DNA from 2 places in the Streptomyces sp. NPDC016845 genome. Region 1 is predicted to be linked to the other one. Evidence: predicted binding sites of a transcription regulator. Region 1 holds the regulator's gene; the other holds the start of a gene.
The links. Region 1 encodes HrcA, which represses chaperone genes, less so after heat shock. Its sites were predicted from a motif close to TTNGCACTCNGNNNNNCNGAGTGCNAA; they were not measured.

Region 1 (9,487 bases):
CGCACATGCTGGGCGCGCAACCGTCGCACATGCGGGGCGCGCAACCGTCGCACATCCCAACTGATTCGCCTCAGATCCCCCATGGACGGCAGAATGACACCGGCTCCCCCGCACGGATAGAGCCGTTGCAGCCACTGTCCGGGCCAGGCTCCGGGCGCCTGTCAGCTCCAGCGTCCGGTGCGGCCGAGCAGCAGCGCGACGGCCGCCGTCCCCGCCGTCGACGTCCGCAGCACACTGCGGCCGAGCCGGTACGGGTCTGCTCCCGCCTGCGCGAACACGGCCAGCTCCTCCGGCGACACCCCGCCCTCGGGCCCCACGACCAGCACGATCTCGCCGTCCGCCGGCAGCTCGGCGGCGGCGAGGGCGGTGCTCGGCGTATCCCGGTCCTCGTGCAGGACGACGGCCAGATCCGCGTCCGCGAGCAGCGCCGCGACCTCCTTGGTGGACGCCGCCTCCGCCACCTCGGGGAAGCGGACCCGGCGCGACTGCTTCCCGGCCTCGCGCGCGGTGGCCCGCCATTTACCGAGGGCCTTGGCCCCGCGCTCGCCCCGCCACTGCGTGATGCAGCGCGACGCCGCCCACGGCACGATCGCGTCGACGCCCGTCTCGGTCATCGTCTCCACGGCCAGCTCCCCGCGGTCGCCCTTGGGCAGCGCCTGCACCACGGTGATCCGGGGCCGCTCGACGGGCTCGGACCTGACCGGCCCGGCCTCCACGACGAGGCGGTCCTTGCCCTCGGCCGCGGCGACGACGCCCTCGCTCCACTCCCCGCGCCCGTCCGTGAGGACCAGCGCTTCCCCGGCCCGCAGCCGCTTCACGGAGACGGCGTGCCGCCCCTCCGCGCCGTCGAGTACGTACGTGCGGTCGCCCGGCACAGCGCCGTCGACCACGAACACCGGGGCGGTCACGCGCCACCACCCGGCTGTCCGCCGCGCTGTCCGCCCCGCTGTCCGAGCGTGGCCTCGGCGGCACCGAGTTCGGCGGCGAGGACCTCGACGAGCTGCCCGGCGGGCAGCTCCCGGGCGAGCCGGTGCCCCTGGCCCGCCCACAACGCCATGGCCTGCGGGTCACCCGCCTTGGCGGCTGCCTTGCGCAGCGGTGACGTCATGTGGTGGACCTCCGGGTACGCGGCGGGCGCGTACGGCCCGTGCTCACGCATGAAACGGTTGACGAGTCCGCGCGCGGGCCGCCCGGAGAACGCCCGGGTCAGCTCGGTGCGGGTGAACAGCGGATCGGTCATGGCCTGTTTGTGGAGTGCGGGCGCGCCCGACTCGGGGGTCACGAGGAACGCGGTGCCGAGCTGGGCGAGGTCGGCCCCGGCCGCGAGCACGGCGGCGATCTGGGCGCCGCGCATGATGCCGCCCGCCGCGATGATGGGAAGCTGGACCGCCTCCCGTACCTGCGCGATCAGCGCGAGAAGGCCGATGCCGCTGCCGTCGGCCTCGGGGTTGTCGCGGTGGGTGCCCTGGTGGCCGCCGGCCTCGATGCCCTGGACGCACACGGCGTCGGCGCCCGACCGCTGCGCGGCGAGCGCCTCGTCGACGGTCGTCACGGTGACGGCGGTACGGGTGCCGGCCTTGCGCAGCGCCTCCACGACCTCGCGCGTCGGGCAGCCGAACGTGAAGGTGACCAGCGGCACCGGCTCGTCGAGGAGGACGGCGAGCTTGGCGTCGTAGCCGTCGTCGCGTCCGCTGTCGGGGTCGCCGATCCGCGTCTGGTACCAGCCGGCCTCGCCGGCGAGCTGGTGGCGGTAGACGTCGACCGCCGCCGGGTCCGCGAGGTCGGGCTGCGGCATGAACAGATTGACGCCGAACGGCCGCCCCGTCAGCCCTCGCACCTGCTTGATCTCCTGGTACATCCCGTCCGCCGTCTTGTATCCGGCGGCGAGGAACCCGAGCCCGCCCGCCTCGGACACGGCCGCCGCGAGCGCGGGCGAGGACCCGCCGCCCGCCATGGGGGCCTGCACGATCGGACAGGGGCAGAGATCGGTCAGAGCGGAGGACATGACGGCATGGTGCCACGTACGCGTCGGACGACCGAATCGGCGCCAATGCCGGTCATGTGCCGCCCCGGCCGGGGCGGCACATGAGGTACGTGTGCGGCACGCGTGCCGCACACGCCCGGGCGTCACCGCCCGTTGAAAGCATCCTTCAACCGCGAGAACAAACCCTGCTGGCCCGGCTGACTGTGCCGATCCGGGGGACAACCCCCGGACCCCCGGCCGCACCGCCGGCACCACTCACCGCCCGTTGAAAGCATCCTTCAACCGCGAGAACAAACCCTGCTGACCCGGCTGGAACTGGCCCGTGGGGCGTTCCTCGCCGCGCAGCTTGGCCAGCTCACGGAGCAGGCGCTCCTGCTCGGGCTCCAGCTTCTGCGGCGTCATCACCTCGACGTGCACGATGAGGTCGCCGCGACCGCCGCCCCGCAGGTGCGTGATGCCGCGCCCGTGCAGCGGGACCGACTGGCCGGACTGGGTGCCGGGCCGGATGTCGACGTCCTCCATGCCGTCGAGCGTCTCCAGCGGCACCTTGGTGCCGAGGGCCGCCGCCGTCATGGGGATGGTCACCGTGCAGTGCAGGTCGTCGCCGCGGCGCTGGAAGACCGGGTGCGGCAGCTCGTGGATCTCGACGTACAGGTCACCGGCGGGGCCGCCGCCGGGGCCGACCTCACCCTCGCCCGCGAGCTGGATCCGCGTCCCGTTGTCCACACCCGCCGGGATCTTCACCGTCAGCGTGCGGCGCGAACGGATCCGCCCGTCACCGGCGCACTCCGGGCACGGCGTCGGCACGACGGTGCCGAAGCCCTGGCACTGCGGGCACGGCCTGGAGGTCATGACCTGGCCGAGGAAGGAGCGGGTGACCTGCGAGACCTCACCGCGACCGCGACACATGTCACAGGTCTGCGCGGAGGTCCCGGGCGCGGCGCCCTCACCGCTGCACGTCGTACAGACGACAGCCGTGTCGACCTGTATGTCCTTGGTGGTGCCGAAGGCGGCCTCGTCCAGCTCGACCTCGAGCCGGATCATGGCGTCCTGTCCCCGGCGCGTGCGCGAGCGGGGCCCGCGCTGCGACGCGGTCCCGAAGAACGCGTCCATGATGTCCGAGAAGTTCCCGAACCCGCCGGCGCCGAAGCCACCGGCACCGCCGCCGCCCGACTGGGACAGCGGGTCGCCGCCGAGGTCGTAGACCTGCTTCTTCTGCGGGTCCGACAACACCTCGTAGGCGGCGTTGATCTCCTTGAACCGCTCCTGTGTCTTCGGGTCCGGATTCACGTCCGGGTGAAGCTCACGGGCGAGCCTTCGGAAGGCCTTCTTGATCTCGTCCTGGGAAGCGTCTCGGCGCACGCCGAGTACGGCGTAGTAGTCCGTGGCCACTTACGACTCCGCCAGGATCTGTCCGACGTAACGTGCCACTGCGCGTACTGCTCCCATCGTTCCCGGGTAATCCATGCGGGTCGGTCCGACCACGCCGAGCTTGGCTACTGCCTCGCCGCCCGAACCGTAGCCGACCGACACGACGGACGTGGAGTTGAGTCCCTCGTGGGCGTTCTCGTGGCCGATGCGTACCGCCATGCCCGAATCGCCCACCTCACCAAGCAACTTGAGGAGCACGACCTGCTCCTCAAGGGCTTCCAGAACCGGCCGGATGGTGAGGGGAAAGTCATGCCCGAAGCGGGTGAGGTTGGCGGTGCCGCCGATCATCAGCCGCTCCTCGGTCTCCTCGACGAGCGTCTCCAGGAGAGTGGAGAGCACCGTCGTGACCGTGGAGCGGTCCTCCGCCTCGAAGGCTTCGGGCAGGTCCTGCACCAACTGCGGCACATCGGCGAACCTGCGGCCCGCGACACGGCTGTTCAGCCGCGCACGCAGATCCGCCAGGGACGATTCGCCGAACGGCGCCGGGCAGTCGATCATCCGCTGCTCCACGCGCCCGGTGTCCGTGATCAGTACGAGCATCAGACGGGCGGGCGCGAGCGCGAGCAGCTCGACATGGCGCACGGTGGACCGGGTCAGGGACGGGTACTGGACGACCGCGACCTGCCGCGTCAGCTGCGCGAGCAGCCGCACGGTCCGGCCGACGACGTCGTCGAGGTCGACGGCGCCCTCCAGGAAGTTCTGGATGGCGCGCCGCTCCGGCGCCGTCATCGGTTTCACCGCGGTGAGCTTGTCGACGAAGAGGCGGTACCCCTTGTCGGTGGGGATGCGCCCGGCGCTGGTGTGCGGCTGGGCGATGAACCCCTCGTCCTCCAGAGCGGCCATGTCGTTGCGCACCGTCGCCGGTGAGACGCCCAGGCTGTGCCGCTCGGTCAGCGCCTTGGAGCCGACGGGCTCCTCGGTGCCGACGTAGTCCTGGACGATGGCGCGCAGCACTTCGAGCCTGCGTTCACTGAGCATCGGGCGCACACCTCCAGCAACCGTCTCCGAGATCAACACGAGGTCGTCGTGGTGATCGTTGCGATCTTTCCGTTTTGGCACTCACTGCGCGCGAGTGCCAGTCGTCCCCGGCTCAGTGTACGGCCGGTGGGTACGGACCGGGCAAGGCCGCTAGCGTCGACCTCATGAAAAGCACGGCGAGCGGCGACAACGAGGAGAACACGGCGGGCATCGACTGGCGGTCCGCGGGCTGGGAAGAGCTCGCGCCGCGCGTGGGCCGCGTCCGGCTGCCGGGCTGGGACTGCACGACCGGCCTGGTCGTGGGTGACGACGCGGCCCTGCTCATCGACGCCGGATCCACCCTGCGCGAAGGGGCCCGCCTGCGCGCGGACACCCGCCGCCTGCTCGGCACCCGCGCGCGGGTGGCGCACATCGCACTCACGCACCCCCACTTCGACCATGTGCTCGGCACGGCCGCCTTCGCGGGCGTCGAGGTGTACGGGGCCGTGGGCATCGACACCGTCTTCACGCGGGACGGCGCCGACGTCCTGCGCGCCGCTGCCGTACGTCATGGGGTCGACCCCGACGCGGCGGCCGAGGCGGCCGACCTCCTCGTCACCCCGGCCCACCGCATCTGCGGCGAACGCACGCTCGACCTGGGGGGCGGCGTCCAGGTCCTGCTCGCGAACGTCGGCCCCGGCCACACGGCTCACGATCTCGCGGTCCTCGTCCCCGCCGGAACGGGCGACGGCCCCGAGATCGTCTTCTGCGGCGACCTGGTCGAGGAGTCCGGCGAACCCCAGGCGGGCACCGACGCGGCCCCGCGCCTGTGGCCGGAGGCGCTGGACCGGCTCCTCGCCCTCGGCGGCGAGGACGCGCGCTACGTCCCCGGGCACGGATCAGTGGTGAATGCGGAGTTTGTCCGCGAGCAGCGCGCCACATTGGCGGCGCGATTCGGCGTGTCGTAGCCCGTACGGACGGGTTTTGCTTATCGTCGGCCGAATGCGCCAGTACAGCCCTGACTTCACGCCTCCATGGAAGCGGAAGACGTCCGTCCCCGAGGTCCCGGCCGAACCGGACCTGGTCGTGGAGGAGGTCGCCACGGGCTTCTGCGGCGCGGTCGTCCGCGTCGAGAAGACGGCGCAGGGCCCGACGGTGACCCTGGAGGACCGCTTCGGCAAGCACCGCGCGTTCCCGATGGAGCCGCGCGGCTTCCTCCTGGAGGGCAAGGTCGTCACCCTGGTCCGCCCCTCCGCCGGCGGCCCGGCCCGGCCCACCCGCACGGCCTCCGGCTCGGTCGCCGTCCCGGGCGCCCGCGCGCGCGTGGCCCGCGCGGGCCGCATCTACGTCGAGGGCAAGCACGACGCCGAGCTGATCGAACGCGTCTGGGGCGACGACCTGCGCATCGAGGGCGTCGCCGTCGAGTTCCTGGAGGGCGTCGACGACCTCCCCGCGATCGTGGCGGAGTTCGCCCCGGGCCCCGACGCGCGCCTCGGCGTCCTGGTCGACCACCTGGTCCCCGGCACGAAGGAACACCGCATCGCCCAGTCGGTCACCAGCCCTCACGCCCTGGTCGTCGGCCACCCCTACATCGACATCTGGGAGGCCGTGAAGCCCTCCTCCGTAGGCATCGACGCCTGGCCCCGCGTCCCCCACGGCCAGGACTGGAAGACGGGCGTCTGCCGAGCGCTGAGCTGGCGCGTGGCCAACACGGGCGAGGCGTGGCAGCACATCTTGTCGCGGGTCCACACGTACAGGGACCTGGAGCCGGCGCTACTGGGCCGCGTCGAGGAACTGATCGACTTCGTGACGGCCTGACCGCCGGCCCGTCCGGGCCCGCTCGGCCACCGCCTCCGCCGCCCGCCCCGCGCCGTCCTGGGCAGTCCGCCGCCCGGGGCGGCACGGGTGGGCAAGGCGGCACCCCAGCGCCGGGCAAGCGCTGAAGAGGGCGTCAGCGGCAGCCCGGCGAGGGCGGGTCAGTCGACCAGATCCCGCACGACCCCGTCGGCCAGCAACCGCCCCCGCAACGTCAGAACGGCCCGTCCCGCGTCGAACGGCCCGGCCTCCAGCAACCCGTCCCGCACAGCCTTGCGCGCGGCACCCAGCCCGGCAGGCTTCAGCAACGACACAGGGCACCCGTCCCGAAGCCGGAGCTCGAGCAGGATCCGCTCGACCCGCCGGTCCTCATCCCCCAGAACCTCCCGCCCCGCCCCGGGCGACCGCCCCGCGGCCAGCGCACCCGCGTACGCCCCGGGATGCTTCACGTTCCACCACCGCACCCCGCCCACGTGCGAGTGCGCCCCGGGCCCGGCCCCCCACCAGTCGGCCCCGCGCCAGTACAGCTCGTTGTGCAGACACCGCCCCGCCTCCGACGTGGCCCAGTTCGACACCTCGTACCACTCGAACCCGGCGGAGCCCATCGCCTCGTCGGCCATGAGATACCGGTCCGCATGCACGTCGTCGTCGGTCATGGGCACCTCGCCGCGCCGGATGCGCCGGGCGAGCTGCGTGCCCTCCTCGACGATGAGCGCGTACGCGGAGATGTGGTCGGGCCCGGCGCCGAGCGCGGCGTCGAGGGTGGCCCGCCAGTCGTCGTCGCTCTCGCCCGGGGTGCCGTAGATGAGGTCGAGGTTGACGTGCTCGAACCCGGCCGCCCGCGCCTCCACGACGCACGCCTCGGGCCGCCCGGGCGTATGCGTACGGTCGAGGATCTTCAACACGTGCTGCCGGGCGCTCTGCATGCCGAAGGAGACCCGGTTGAAGCCCCCGGCGCGCAGTGCGGCGAGGTAGGCGGGGTCGACGGACTCCGGGTTCGCCTCCGTCGTCACCTCCGCGTCGTCGGCGAGCCCGAACTCGTCACGGATCGCGCCCAGCATCCGTACGAGGTCGGCGGCGGGCAGCAGCGTGGGCGTGCCGCCGCCGACGAAGACGGTCCGCACGGGGCGCGGGTCGTCGCCGAGCACCTTCCGGGCGAGCCGGACCTCCTCGATCAGGGTCTCGGCGTAGTTGTCGCGGGAGGCGAGCACGCCGCCGGTGCCACGCAGCTCGGTCGCGGTGTAGGTGTTGAAGTCGCAGTAGCCGCAGCGGGTGGCGCAGTACGGGACGTGCAGGTAGAAGCCGAGGGGCCGATCGGCGGCGCCGGCGAGGGCGGAGGCGGGCAGCGCCCCGTCGTCGGGCACGGGCTCACCATCGGGAAGAGCGGAAGGCATACCCCCATTGTCCAGCAGCCCGCCGCAAGCCGGACGCCACGCTCACATCGCCTGAAGGACAAGCAGCGCGAGGCCGTCGTCCGGCGGCGCGTCCGCGTACGCGTGCACCAGGCGCCGGATGTGTTCGGCGAGCAGCTGGGCGGTGAGCCCGGCGCAGCCGGAGAGGGCCTGGGCGAGCCCGTCGTCGTCGTCGAACTGGCGGTGTCCCGAGCGGCGCTCGGTGACGCCGTCGGTGACGCAGAGCAGGGTGTCGCCGGTGAGCAGGTCGAACGTCTCGCTGGTGTAGTCGGGGTCGTCGACGACGCCGAGCAGCACTTGGGGGACGGCGGCGGTGCAGACCTCGCCGCCGGGCCGCATCAGCAGGGGCAGCGGGTGTCCGGCGGAGGCGAGGGTGCAGGTGACGGCGCGGCCGTCGTCGGACGGGGTGAGTTCGCCGTAGAGGAGGGAGAGGAAGCGGGAGCTGGAACCTTCCGGCGGAATGCCCTGGCCGCCCGCGGCGGCTAGGGCGCGGGCGGCGGCGTCGGCGGCCTCGGTCGCGTCGTCGAGCAGCAGCCGGTTGAGCCGGTCCAGGACCTGGGCGACGGGGTAGCCCTCGCGGGCGAGGAGCCGCAGCCAGGGCCGGACGAGGCCGATGACGACGGCCGCTTCGGGGCCCTTGCCCTGGATGTCGCCGAGCACGAAGCACCAGCGGCCGTCACCGGCGGGGAAGACGTCGTAGAAGTCGCCGCCGGGGCCGCCCGCCTCCTTGGGCTCGTAGACGAGGGCGCTCTGGACGCCGGGGATCTCGGCGATGGCGGTCGGCAGCAGGCCGCGCTGGAGGATGCGGCTGATGGTGGCCTGCCGGGTGAAGCGGCGGGCGGCGCTGACGGCGAGGGCGACGCGGCGGGCGAAGTCCTCGACGAGCCCGGTGACCTCGTCGGGGAAGCGGAGCAGGTTGGCGCGGCCGATGACGAGGAGGCCGAGGCTGCGGCCGCCGACCATGAGCCGGTAGGCGAGGGCGGAGCCCGAGTCGTCGGAGCCGGTCCCGCCGCACGACTCGAACGGCCAGGGCACGGGGACGGCGGCGGTGCGGGCGGCGGCGGGCAGCCGCGGGGGCTCCTTCTCCAGGCGTCCGCGCAGTTCGTCGGTGCGGTTCTCCTGGGCGTGCCAGACGCGGGCGAGCCGGGGCGCGGGCAGCGGGTCGCTGTCGCGCGTGTCGTGGTCGGCGGCGCCGGATGCGGAGCGGCCGTCGTCGTCGTAGAACCAGACGGCGCACCAGTCGGCGAGCCGGGGCACGAGGAGCTGGCCGACGAGCGCGGCGACCACGTCCTCGTCGAGCTGTCCGGCGAGCAGGTCGGAGGCCTCGGCGAGGAAGGAGAGCGCGCCGCGGTTGATCCAGTCCCGGTCCTGGGCCGCGCGCCGGGGCATGGGGGCGAGGAGGTCGGCGGCGCGCAGGCCGCGCTCGAGGGCGCGTACGGCGTACTGCACGGAGGGCTGGGCCGCGCTCTCGTCGATCTCGGCGGGCAGCCGGGCCCACACCGTCTTGGTGCCGGGCCGGTAGGTGATGCCCCACGCCTCGGCGAGGGTGGCGACGAGGTGGAGGCCGCGGCCGTACTCGGGGGTCTCGGCGGGGCGGGAGGGCTGGTGGCCGCGGACGGCGCGGGCCGGGTGGTGGTCGGTGACCTCGACGACGAGCCCGGCGGGGGTGCCGTCGGGGGCGGCCTCGTCCAGGCGGCACAGCAGGTCGACGCTGGTTCCGGCGTGGACCACGGCGTTGGTGACGAGCTCGCTGACGACGACCACGGCGTCGTCGGTCAGCCGGTCGCCGAGGTGGGCGGCGCCGGGGAGGTCCCGCTCGGTCCAGTCGGTGAACGCCGCGCGGACGAAGCGGCGGGCGGCCGCGGGCGTGAGTGGGTTCCCCGGCAGC
Region 2 (9,487 bases), on a different contig from region 1:
GACGGCTGCGTGCCGCCGCGAGGGCGAGCGCGCCGAGCCCGCACAGCGAGATACCGAGCCCGCCGTAGAGCCACAGGCGTGAGCCCTGTCGGCGTCCGGACGCGGTGGGCGCCGGGGGTGACGCCGGTGATGCCGCGGGCACCGGTGCCCGCGGCGCCTTCTCCACCACCGCGTAGCGCTCGGCGAAGGGTTCCACGACGGCGGAGGCGGGGGCGGCGACGGTGATCAGCGTCGCCGCCGCGGTCACCGTCGCGGCGAGCGCCGCCGTGCCCCGCAAAGAAAGTCTGTGCCACATAAAGGGGCAATGTAGACAGAAAGCATGATTAACCCACGGCTATGCGACGCGACGCTCCGCATACTCACCGATCTCGGCCATCGGCGGCCGCTCCACCGTGTCCACCGCGTACGTCCGTGGGACGAAACCGCCCTCGCCCCGCTCGAACTGCGTGAGCTCGGGCCGCACCAGATGGCCGCGCGCGAGTCGCAGCTGGGCCGTGCGGTAGATCGCCGCCGCCATCCGGCCGAGCGCCAGGCCGTCCTGGTGGCGGTGGATGCGGACGCCCACGTCGACCTGGGCGAGCGCGTCCAGGCCCACGGTGTGCAGCGCGTCGACGAGCAGCCCGAGCTCGACCCCGTAGCCGACGGGGAACGGGAGGCGTTCGAGGAGCGACCTGCGCGCCGCGTACTCGCCGCCCAGGGGCTGCACGAATCCGGCCAGGCGCGGCCAGTGCAGGTTCAGGATCGGGCGCGCCATCAGCTCCGTGACCCGGCCGCCCTGGCCCGCCGCCCCGCCCAGCGGGCGGTCGTACATCGCCTTGACGAAGCTGACGCCCGGGTCGGTCAGGAGCGGTCCGACGATCCCGGAGACGAAGTCGGCCGAGAAGTCCTTCAGGTCGGCGTCGACGTAGCAGACGATGTCGCCGCTCGTGACGTACAGCGAGCGCCACAGCACCTCGCCCTTGCCGGGCTTGGCCGGGATGCGCGGCAGGATCGTGTCCCGGTGCACGACGCGCGCCCCGGCCGCCGCCGCGACCTCGGCGGTGCGGTCCGTGGAGCCGGAGTCCAGGACCACCAGCTCGTCGACGAGCGGCACCGCCTCCGTCATCAGCTCGCGCCGGATGACCGTGACGATCTCGCCGACCGTCGCCTCCTCGTCGAGCGCGGGCAGCACGACGCTCACCGTCAGGCCGGACGCGCGCTTCGCCGCGACCAGCTGGTGCGGCGGGCGGTCGGCCACCGACCAGGAGCGCCGCTCAAGCCAGCGTTCGACTTCTTCCAGCACGGTCTGGGGCTCCTTCATGGACGTGTACGGGGCGGGTCGGTCCGGGGATGTGATCCATCTCGCGGTGCGGACGACTATCTCAAGGGTCCGGGCCTTCGGTTACAGTCTTGAACAAGGCCGGTGACCATCGCATGCCGGGGTCGCCGCCCGCATAACTGCCACACACAACCGAATACCGCTCATCCAGAGGGGCAGAGGGATACGGCCCGTTGAAGCCCCGGCAACCCTCCAGCCGGTCTCGTACGCACACCGCAGTGCGCTCGCGAGGCTCCCGGCTAGGGAAGGTGCCAAATCCGTCTCGCGGCGAGATGCGCCGCGAGGAAGATGAGGAGAAAGGGCCTCGCCTCTCATGGCTGTACAGACTGTCGCCACCACGGACGCCACCGCCGCCGCCGCGGACACCACCGCCAAGGCCGTCGATCTCGGCCCCGCTTCCGGGCTCTCCTGCCGCGAGTGCGGCACCACCTTCGACCTCGGCCCGATCTTCGCGTGCGTCGAGTGTTTCGGGCCTCTGGAAGTCGCGTACGACCTTCCCGTCGGCGACCCCGAGGCGCTCCGCAAGAAGATCGAGGCGGGCCCGGCCAACGTGTGGCGCTACGCCCCGCTGCTGCCCGTCCCGGCCGACGTCGCCGAGAAGCCGAACCTGAACCCCGGCTGGACCAAGCTCGTCAAGGCCGACAACCTCGCCCGTGAACTCGGCGTCGAGCAGGGCAAGTTGTTCGTCAAGGACGACTCCGGCAACCCCACGCACTCCTTCAAGGACCGCGTCGTCGCCCAGGCCATCGAGGCCGCGCGCGCCTTCGGCTTCACCACCCTGTCCTGCTCCTCCACAGGCAACCTGGCCGGCGCCGTCGGCGCCGCCGCCGCCCGCGCCGGCTTCCGCTCCTGCGTGTTCATCCCGCACGACCTGGAGCAGGGCAAGGTCGTCATGGCCGGTGTCTACGGCGGTGACCTCGTCGCCATCGAGGGCAACTACGACGACGTGAACCGCTTCTGCTCCGAGCTGATCGGTGACCCGCTGGGCGAGGGCTGGGGCTTCGTCAACGTGAACCTGCGCCCGTACTACGGCGAAGGCTCCAAGACTCTGGCCTACGAGATCTGCGAGCAGCTGGGCTGGCGGCTGCCGGACCAGCTGGTCATCCCGATCGCGTCCGGCTCGCAGTTCACGAAGATCGACAAGGGGCTGCAGGAGCTGATCAAGCTCGGGCTCGTCGAGGACAAGCCGTACAAGCTGTTCGGCGCCCAGGCCGAGGGGTGCTCGCCGGTGTCGGTCGCGTACAAGGGCGGCCACGACGTCGTCCGGCCGCAGAAGCCGAACACCATCGCCAAGTCCCTCGCCATCGGCAACCCGGCCGACGGTCCTTACGTGCTCGACATCGCGCGCCGCACCGGTGGCGCCGTGGAGGACGTCGACGACGAGCAGGTCGTCGAGGCGATCAAGCTGCTCGCGCAGACGGAGGGGATCTTCGCGGAGACGGCGGGCGGTGTGACGGTCGGCGTCACGAAGAAGCTGATCGAGGCGGGGCTCATCGACCCGGCGCTCACCACGGTCGTGCTCAACACGGGTGACGGTCTGAAGACGCTGGACGCCGTCGCCGAGTCCTCGCAGGCCACGGCGACCATCCGGCCGTCTCTCGACGCGTTCCGGGCCGCTGGGCTCGCCCAGTAGGTTCCCCCGCCCCGCCCCGCCCCTTCCCGAAACCGGGGGCTCTGCCCCCGGACCCCCGCTCCTCGAACGCGAACGCCGGAGGGGCTGACAGCTGAGGTGACCGCATGAGCGTCAACGTCCGGATTCCGACCATTCTCCGCACCTACACCGGCGGGCAGGCCGAAGTCGCCGCCGAAGGCGGCACGCTCGGTGAGGTCATCGCCGATCTGGAGAAGAACCACACCGGGATCGCCGCCCGCGTCCTCGACGACCAGGGCAAGCTGCGCCGCTTCGTCAATGTCTACGTCAATGACGACGACGTCCGCTTCGAGCAGGGTCTGGAGACCGCTACGCCGGACGGCGCCGGAGTATCGATCATTCCCGCCGTCGCCGGCGGCTGATCTTCCCCCGCTGCACGCTGAGTTACCCCGATTGCCCCCTCCGCGAGAGAAACGGAGGGGGCAATTCTGCTTGGTTGAGCGCGGTACAGTTGGGGAAGTTGCTTCGTTTCCCCGTGTGGTGCATGACGGGCGCATATGAGTTTCCGCTCGCGACGCGACAAGAAGCAGCCAAAGTGTCCAGCCCCTTCGGGCCTTTTATGGCATTTACCCGGCCCGACTTGCCCTGGGATCCGGTGAGTTGGCCCGGTTTCCCCGTTCGAGGGTGCCCAGATTTCTCGTCCGATTGACCTGTTGCAGACGGCAGTTGGGCAGATACATTCAGCCGCGGTCGACGCGTTCCGGCGCACACCCCCACCCATTGGGGAGGGTGAGGTCTGACCCGGATCCGCGAAGTGCGGGTCTGTGCAAGGGCCAGTAATAGGGGAGTTAGGCATGGCTCAGGGCACCGTCAAGTGGTTCAACGCGGAGAAGGGGTACGGCTTCATCGCGGTCGACGGTGGTGCGGATGTATTCGTCCACTACAGCGCGATTCAGATGGACGGCTACCGCACCCTCGAAGAGGGTCAGCGAGTTGAATTCGAGATCTCGCAGGGCCAGAAGGGGCCGCAGGCGGACATGGTCCGTCTGGCCGCCGCCGGCTGAAGCGCGTCGCGACTGACAGGCTTCGTACGAGACGAAGGGTCCGCGTTCCCCGAGGGGGCGCGGGCCCTTCGTCGTGCTCGGGGCGCTCGCACCGCGCTCCGCGCTGCGCGCGCCCCCGCCGGATGTGTGGTAGCCGCTTGCACTCGCATGGGTCGAGTGCTAATCATTGGGCTTAGCACTCTCCCAGTGAGAGTGACAGAACTTGGATCGGGTCGGTGAGGTCCGAGGGCCGGTGGGGCAAGGAACCACAGGGCTCGAGGTCCGTCCGTCGCGGGCACCAGCACGGTCCGTTTGCTTGCTTTTCCACCCCGTCCGGGAGGACCACTTCACATGGCCAAGATCATCGCGTTCGACGAGGAGGCACGGCGCGGCCTCGAGCGCGGCATGAACCAGCTCGCCGACGCCGTCAAGGTGACCCTGGGCCCCAAGGGTCGCAACGTCGTCCTCGAGAAGAAGTGGGGCGCCCCCACGATCACCAACGATGGTGTGTCCATCGCCAAGGAGATCGAGCTCGAGGACCCGTACGAGAAGATCGGCGCCGAGCTGGTCAAGGAGGTCGCGAAGAAGACGGACGACGTCGCCGGTGACGGCACGACGACCGCGACCGTCCTGGCCCAGGCCCTCGTGCGCGAGGGTCTGCGCAACGTGGCCGCCGGTGCCAACCCGATGGCCCTCAAGCGTGGCATCGAGAAGGCCGTCGAGGCCGTCTCCGCCGCCCTGCTCGAGCAGGCCAAGGATGTCGAGACCAAGGAGCAGATCGCTTCCACGGCCTCCATCTCCGCCGCCGACACCCAGATCGGCGAGCTCATCGCCGAGGCCATGGACAAGGTCGGCAAGGAAGGCGTCATCACCGTCGAGGAGTCCCAGACCTTCGGTCTGGAGCTGGAGCTCACCGAGGGTATGCGCTTCGACAAGGGCTACATCTCGGCGTACTTCGCCACCGACATGGAGCGGATGGAGGCGTCGCTCGACGACCCGTACATCCTCATCGTCAACTCCAAGATCGGCAACGTGAAGGACCTGCTGCCGCTCCTGGAGAAGGTCATGCAGTCGGGCAAGCCGCTGCTGATCATCGCCGAGGACGTCGAGGGCGAGGCCCTGTCGACCCTGGTCGTCAACAAGATCCGTGGCACCTTCAAGTCCGTCGCCGTCAAGGCCCCGGGCTTCGGTGACCGCCGCAAGGCCATGCTCGGCGACATCGCCATCCTCACCGGTGGCACCGTCATCTCCGAGGAGGTCGGCCTCAAGCTGGAGAACGCCGGTCTCGACCTGCTCGGCCGCGCCCGCAAGGTCGTCATCACCAAGGACGAGACGACGATCGTCGACGGCGCCGGTGACACCGACCAGGTCCAGGGTCGCGTCAACCAGATCCGTGCCGAGATCGAGAACAGCGACTCGGACTACGACCGCGAGAAGCTCCAGGAGCGTCTGGCGAAGCTGGCCGGCGGCGTGGCCGTCATCAAGGCCGGTGCCGCCACCGAGGTCGAGCTCAAGGAGCGCAAGCACCGCATCGAGGACGCCGTTCGCAACGCGAAGGCGGCCGTCGAGGAGGGCATCGTCGCCGGTGGTGGCGTGGCCCTGCTCCAGGCCTCCGCGGTCTTCGAGAAGCTGGAGCTCGAGGGTGACGAGGCGACCGGCGCCAACGCCGTGAAGCTCGCCCTGGAGGCCCCGCTCAAGCAGATCGCCGTCAACGGTGGTCTCGAGGGTGGCGTCGTCGTGGAGAAGGTGCGCAACCTGGCCGTCGGCCACGGTCTGAACGCCGCCACGGGTGAGTACGTCGACATGATCGCCGAGGGCATCCTCGACCCGGCGAAGGTGACCCGCTCTGCTCTGCAGAACGCCGCCTCCATCGCCGCGCTGTTCCTCACCACCGAGGCCGTCATCGCCGACAAGCCGGAGAAGGCCGCCGCCGGCGGCGCTCCGGGCGGCATGCCGGGCGGTGACATGGACTTCTGATCCGGTTCGTTCCGGTTCAGCTCGTCTGTTCGTTCCGAGGGCGGCACTTCCTCTTCAGGAGGGGGTGCCGCCCTCGGGCGTTGTCGGGTTAAGGTCCCCGGGCATATGACAAGGCGCGGCATGACCGGGGGGCACGTATGGAAGACGGCAGCGACAGATCCGGCACCGTCGCGGGGGCCGCGGGACAGGCGATCGCGGCCGTGGCCCTGGTGTCCGCGCTCGCCCTCGGGTTCTGGGTGATGGCGAAGCCGGGCGGGCGGAGCAGCGCCGCGCCGAAGCCCGCCACGTGCTCGAACGAGGACGAGTACGGGAAGAAGAACAAGGCGGCGGGGCGGGTCTCCGGGGCCGAGCTGTGCGCGGCCCTCAACCGGAAGGACCTCGCCACCCTGCTCGGCACACCCACCGAGATCCCGAAGGCGGCGACGGGTGGCGACAGTTCGATCGGGTCGGCCGGTGGCCGTGACATCCCCACGCCCTCGGCGCGGATCGAGTTCGACACGTACACCGTGAACCTCGAGGCGACCTACGACGGCCGTCCGGTCGCGCTCACCGCGGGCCTCTTCGACGATCCGCAGAAGAACCGGACGTTCCACAGCCACCGCGCGGTCCTTTACTCGGACCGCACCATCAGCTTCAGCTTCCGGCTCGACGGCGGTGAGTCGAGCAGCGCTCCGGGCGTGCCCGCCCGCGTCCTCTCCGTGGCGCAGGACGCCAGGGACAAGGGCGGCTCCTACGAGCTGACGCTCTGGCGCGAGGACGGCGGGGTGCCGGACGACACGGTGCTCTTCGACGTCGCCGAGCGCGTCCTGCCGTCGATCCCCGGGTGGAATTCCTGAATTTCTTCTTGCACGTGTCAACCGGCGTCCGGCCGCCAGGTCTATAGAGCACGACAGCACGACCGCACGTCAGCACGTCAGCACGGTCGGGAACCACAGGGAGCACGGCGTTGACCGCAGAGGAGTTCGAGGAGTTCTACGCCCATGCGGTCGGGCGGCTCACCGGGCAGCTGTACGTCATGCTCGGCGACGCCCAGGAGGCGCAGGACGTCGTGCAGGAGGCGTTCGTGAAGGCGTGGAGCCGGCGCGGGCGCCTCGACCGGGAGGCCGCGCCCGAGGCGTGGATCCGGACCGTGGCCTGGCGGCTCGCGATACGGCGCTCCAAGAAGCTGCGCCGCAGCGAACTGGCCTGGCAGCGGTACGGCGGCGCGCCGCACATGGGCGCGCCGGACCCCGGCACCGTGGCTCTCGTCGAAGCGCTCAAGGAGCTTTCCGCGCAACAGCGCAGGGTCGTCGCCCTGCACTACATCTGCGATCTCTCCGTCGAGCAGATAGCGGGCGAGACCGGTCTTGCGACCGGCACCGTGAAGACCCATCTGTCCCGGGGCCGTACCGCCCTGGCCGCCCGTATGCAGGACCCGCGCGCGCAGGAGGCACACCGTGACTGACCACCGCGACGAGCCCGGCCTCGCCGAGGCGCTCAAGGAACTGGCCGCGTCCGGCCGGCGCGGGTCCGTGCCCCCGCCGGGCGCGGTGATCCGGGCCCGCGGCGACCGGCTGCGGCGGCGCCGCCTCGCCGTGGCGGCGGCCGCGGCCGCGGTGCTGTGCGCCGGGGCGGGCGGCGGCGTCGCCAATCTCCTCGCGGACGGGCCCGGTACGGTGCGGCCCGCGCGGACGGGGGTGCCGCGGCCCGCGCCGTCCTCGGGCCCGCCGTCGACGCCACCGGCCACGGCGACGACGCCACCGGACGCGTCACCGACCTCGACCGAGAACGCGACCGCTGCATCGACCGAGACCTCGTCCTCGAACGAGACCTCCTCCTCGTCGGCCTCGTCCGGCTCCTCCGCGCCGCCGACCTCCCAGCGGACCTCGTCGCCCCCCACCTCCGACCCGCAGCGGACGTCTCCGCCGGACACCACGCCGCCCAGCCGACGCTGAGGCATCCCCCCACACCCGCACCACCCGAACGGAGCTCCCGTATGCCCGCGGCCCTTCTGGAAGCGCCGTCCATATCCACCCCGCCCGCTGTACCGCAGCGCCGGTCGAGACGCCCGCGGCTGAACCCGCTCGACCGGACGGTGCTGCGGATCTACCTGCTCACCCGGTTCGGGCTGCTCCTCACCGCGTACTGCGTGACCCGGCTCTTCCCCGCGTCCCCCGACGCCAAGGAGGCGCGGCCGCTGCTCTCGGCGTTCCAGCAGTGGGACTGGACGCACTACCGGTCCATAGCCGAGTTCGGCTACTTCCACACCAAGGACAACTCCGAGGCGTTCTTCCCCGGCTTCCCGCTCGTGCTGCGCGCCGTGCACGTGGTCGTACCCGACTGGAACGCGGCCGGGCTGCTCATCTCCCTCGTGTCGGGCGGCGTCGCCGTGCTCGCCCTCGCCCGCACAGCCGGTCCCGTGCTCGGCGGGCGGGCCGTGCTGCTCCTGCTGATGTCGCCCTGCGCCGTCTTCCTGGCCGCCGGGTACACCGAGTCGCTGTTCCTCGCGTTCGCCCTGCCCGCGTGGCTCGCGGCGCGGCGCGAGAAGTGGGCCTTCGCGGCGCTCCTCACCGCGTTCGCGACGGCCGTACGGGTCAGCGGGCTCTTCCTCGCGGCGGCGCTGCTCGTGCAGTTCCTCGTGGCGCACGGCCCCGGGCGGCGGTGGCGTCGGCTGCCGTGGCTGACGCTGCCCGCCGTGCCCCCGCTCGCCTACTCGGCGTACCTGCACGCGAGAACCGGCGACTGGATGGCGTGGAAGCACGCGGAGGAGCGCGGCTGGTACCGCACGTTCCACTCGCCGTGGGAAGCGTGGTCGCACACGTGGGACGCCGCCTTCGACGGCGGCTACGCCACCGGGTACGCCGTCATGTGCCAGGCCGAACTCCTCGCGATGCTGCTCGGGCTCGGGTTGCTCGGCTGGTTGCTGCGCCGTCGCCGCTGGGCCGAGGCGACGTACGTCGCGCTGAGCCTGTGGGCGCTCGGCACGTCCTACTGGTACACGTCCGTGCCGCGCGCGACGCTGCTCTGGTGGCCGCTGTGGATCGGCCTCGCCGCGTGGACGCTCCGCAGCCAGCGGGTGATGTACGTCTGCCTGTGCGTGCTCGCGCCGATGTCGACGCTGTACGCGGTGACGTTCCTGTCGGGCCGCTGGGCGGGGTAGCGACGCACGGCGCGCTCTAGCGCAGCGGCGTCTCCTGGTAGCTCAGCCAGGCGTCCCGGCCCGCCTGCGCCGCGCTCTGCGCCTGGTGGAAGGCGCGCGACGCCATCTCGGTGGGCGGTACCTCCCAGCCGCCGGTCCACGTGCGACCGGCCCGCACCACCTCGTACGCGAGTACGCCCATGCCTACGGCGGAGACGAGCAGTCCGGCGCCCCACAGGGTGGCCCCGGTGACGAGCCGCCGCTGGTCCGGCCGGAACTCCGTCCAGGAAATCTTCGAAAACGTGCTGTCAGCCATGGGGCCAGAATGCGGGAGGGGCGGCGGGGGCGCATGTGGAGCGCGGCGACGTGGTTCAGTCGGCGCAGTCCTTGGAGAGGAGGTCATACCCGTGTCCCTTCTCGGCCGTACGACATCGCCCTGC

Region 2: the regulator HrcA is predicted to act here: its motif matches at 4,146-4,172, upstream of groL (chaperonin GroEL).

Annotation. Positions count from the first base shown of each region.
Region 1 covers NZ_JBIRPI010000002.1:24,339-33,825, reverse strand. The annotation lists gene ACH4RC_RS06040 (16S rRNA (uracil(1498)-N(3))-methyltransferase) at 162-908, opposite strand; gene ACH4RC_RS06035 (nitronate monooxygenase) at 905-2,005, opposite strand; gene dnaJ (molecular chaperone DnaJ) at 2,240-3,376, opposite strand; gene hrcA (heat-inducible transcriptional repressor HrcA) at 3,377-4,393, opposite strand; gene ACH4RC_RS06020 (MBL fold metallo-hydrolase) at 4,558-5,340, shown strand; gene ACH4RC_RS06015 (DUF3097 domain-containing protein) at 5,375-6,190, shown strand; gene hemW (radical SAM family heme chaperone HemW) at 6,349-7,581, opposite strand; gene ACH4RC_RS06005 (SpoIIE family protein phosphatase) at 7,624-9,487, opposite strand, start outside.
Region 2 covers NZ_JBIRPI010000021.1:135,773-145,259, reverse strand. The annotation lists gene ACH4RC_RS33960 (hypothetical protein) at 1-295, opposite strand, end outside; gene ACH4RC_RS33955 (glucosyl-3-phosphoglycerate synthase) at 335-1,282, opposite strand; SAM riboswitch class I at 1,459-1,613, shown strand; gene thrC (threonine synthase) at 1,632-2,951, shown strand; gene ACH4RC_RS33945 (MoaD/ThiS family protein) at 3,056-3,331, shown strand; gene ACH4RC_RS33940 (cold-shock protein) at 3,764-3,973, shown strand; gene groL (chaperonin GroEL) at 4,304-5,929, shown strand; gene ACH4RC_RS33930 (DUF6215 domain-containing protein) at 6,067-6,765, shown strand; gene ACH4RC_RS33925 (SigE family RNA polymerase sigma factor) at 6,876-7,373, shown strand; gene ACH4RC_RS33920 (hypothetical protein) at 7,366-7,863, shown strand; gene ACH4RC_RS33915 (mannosyltransferase family protein) at 7,905-9,068, shown strand; gene ACH4RC_RS33910 (hypothetical protein) at 9,085-9,363, opposite strand; gene ACH4RC_RS33905 (hypothetical protein) at 9,447-9,487, opposite strand, start outside.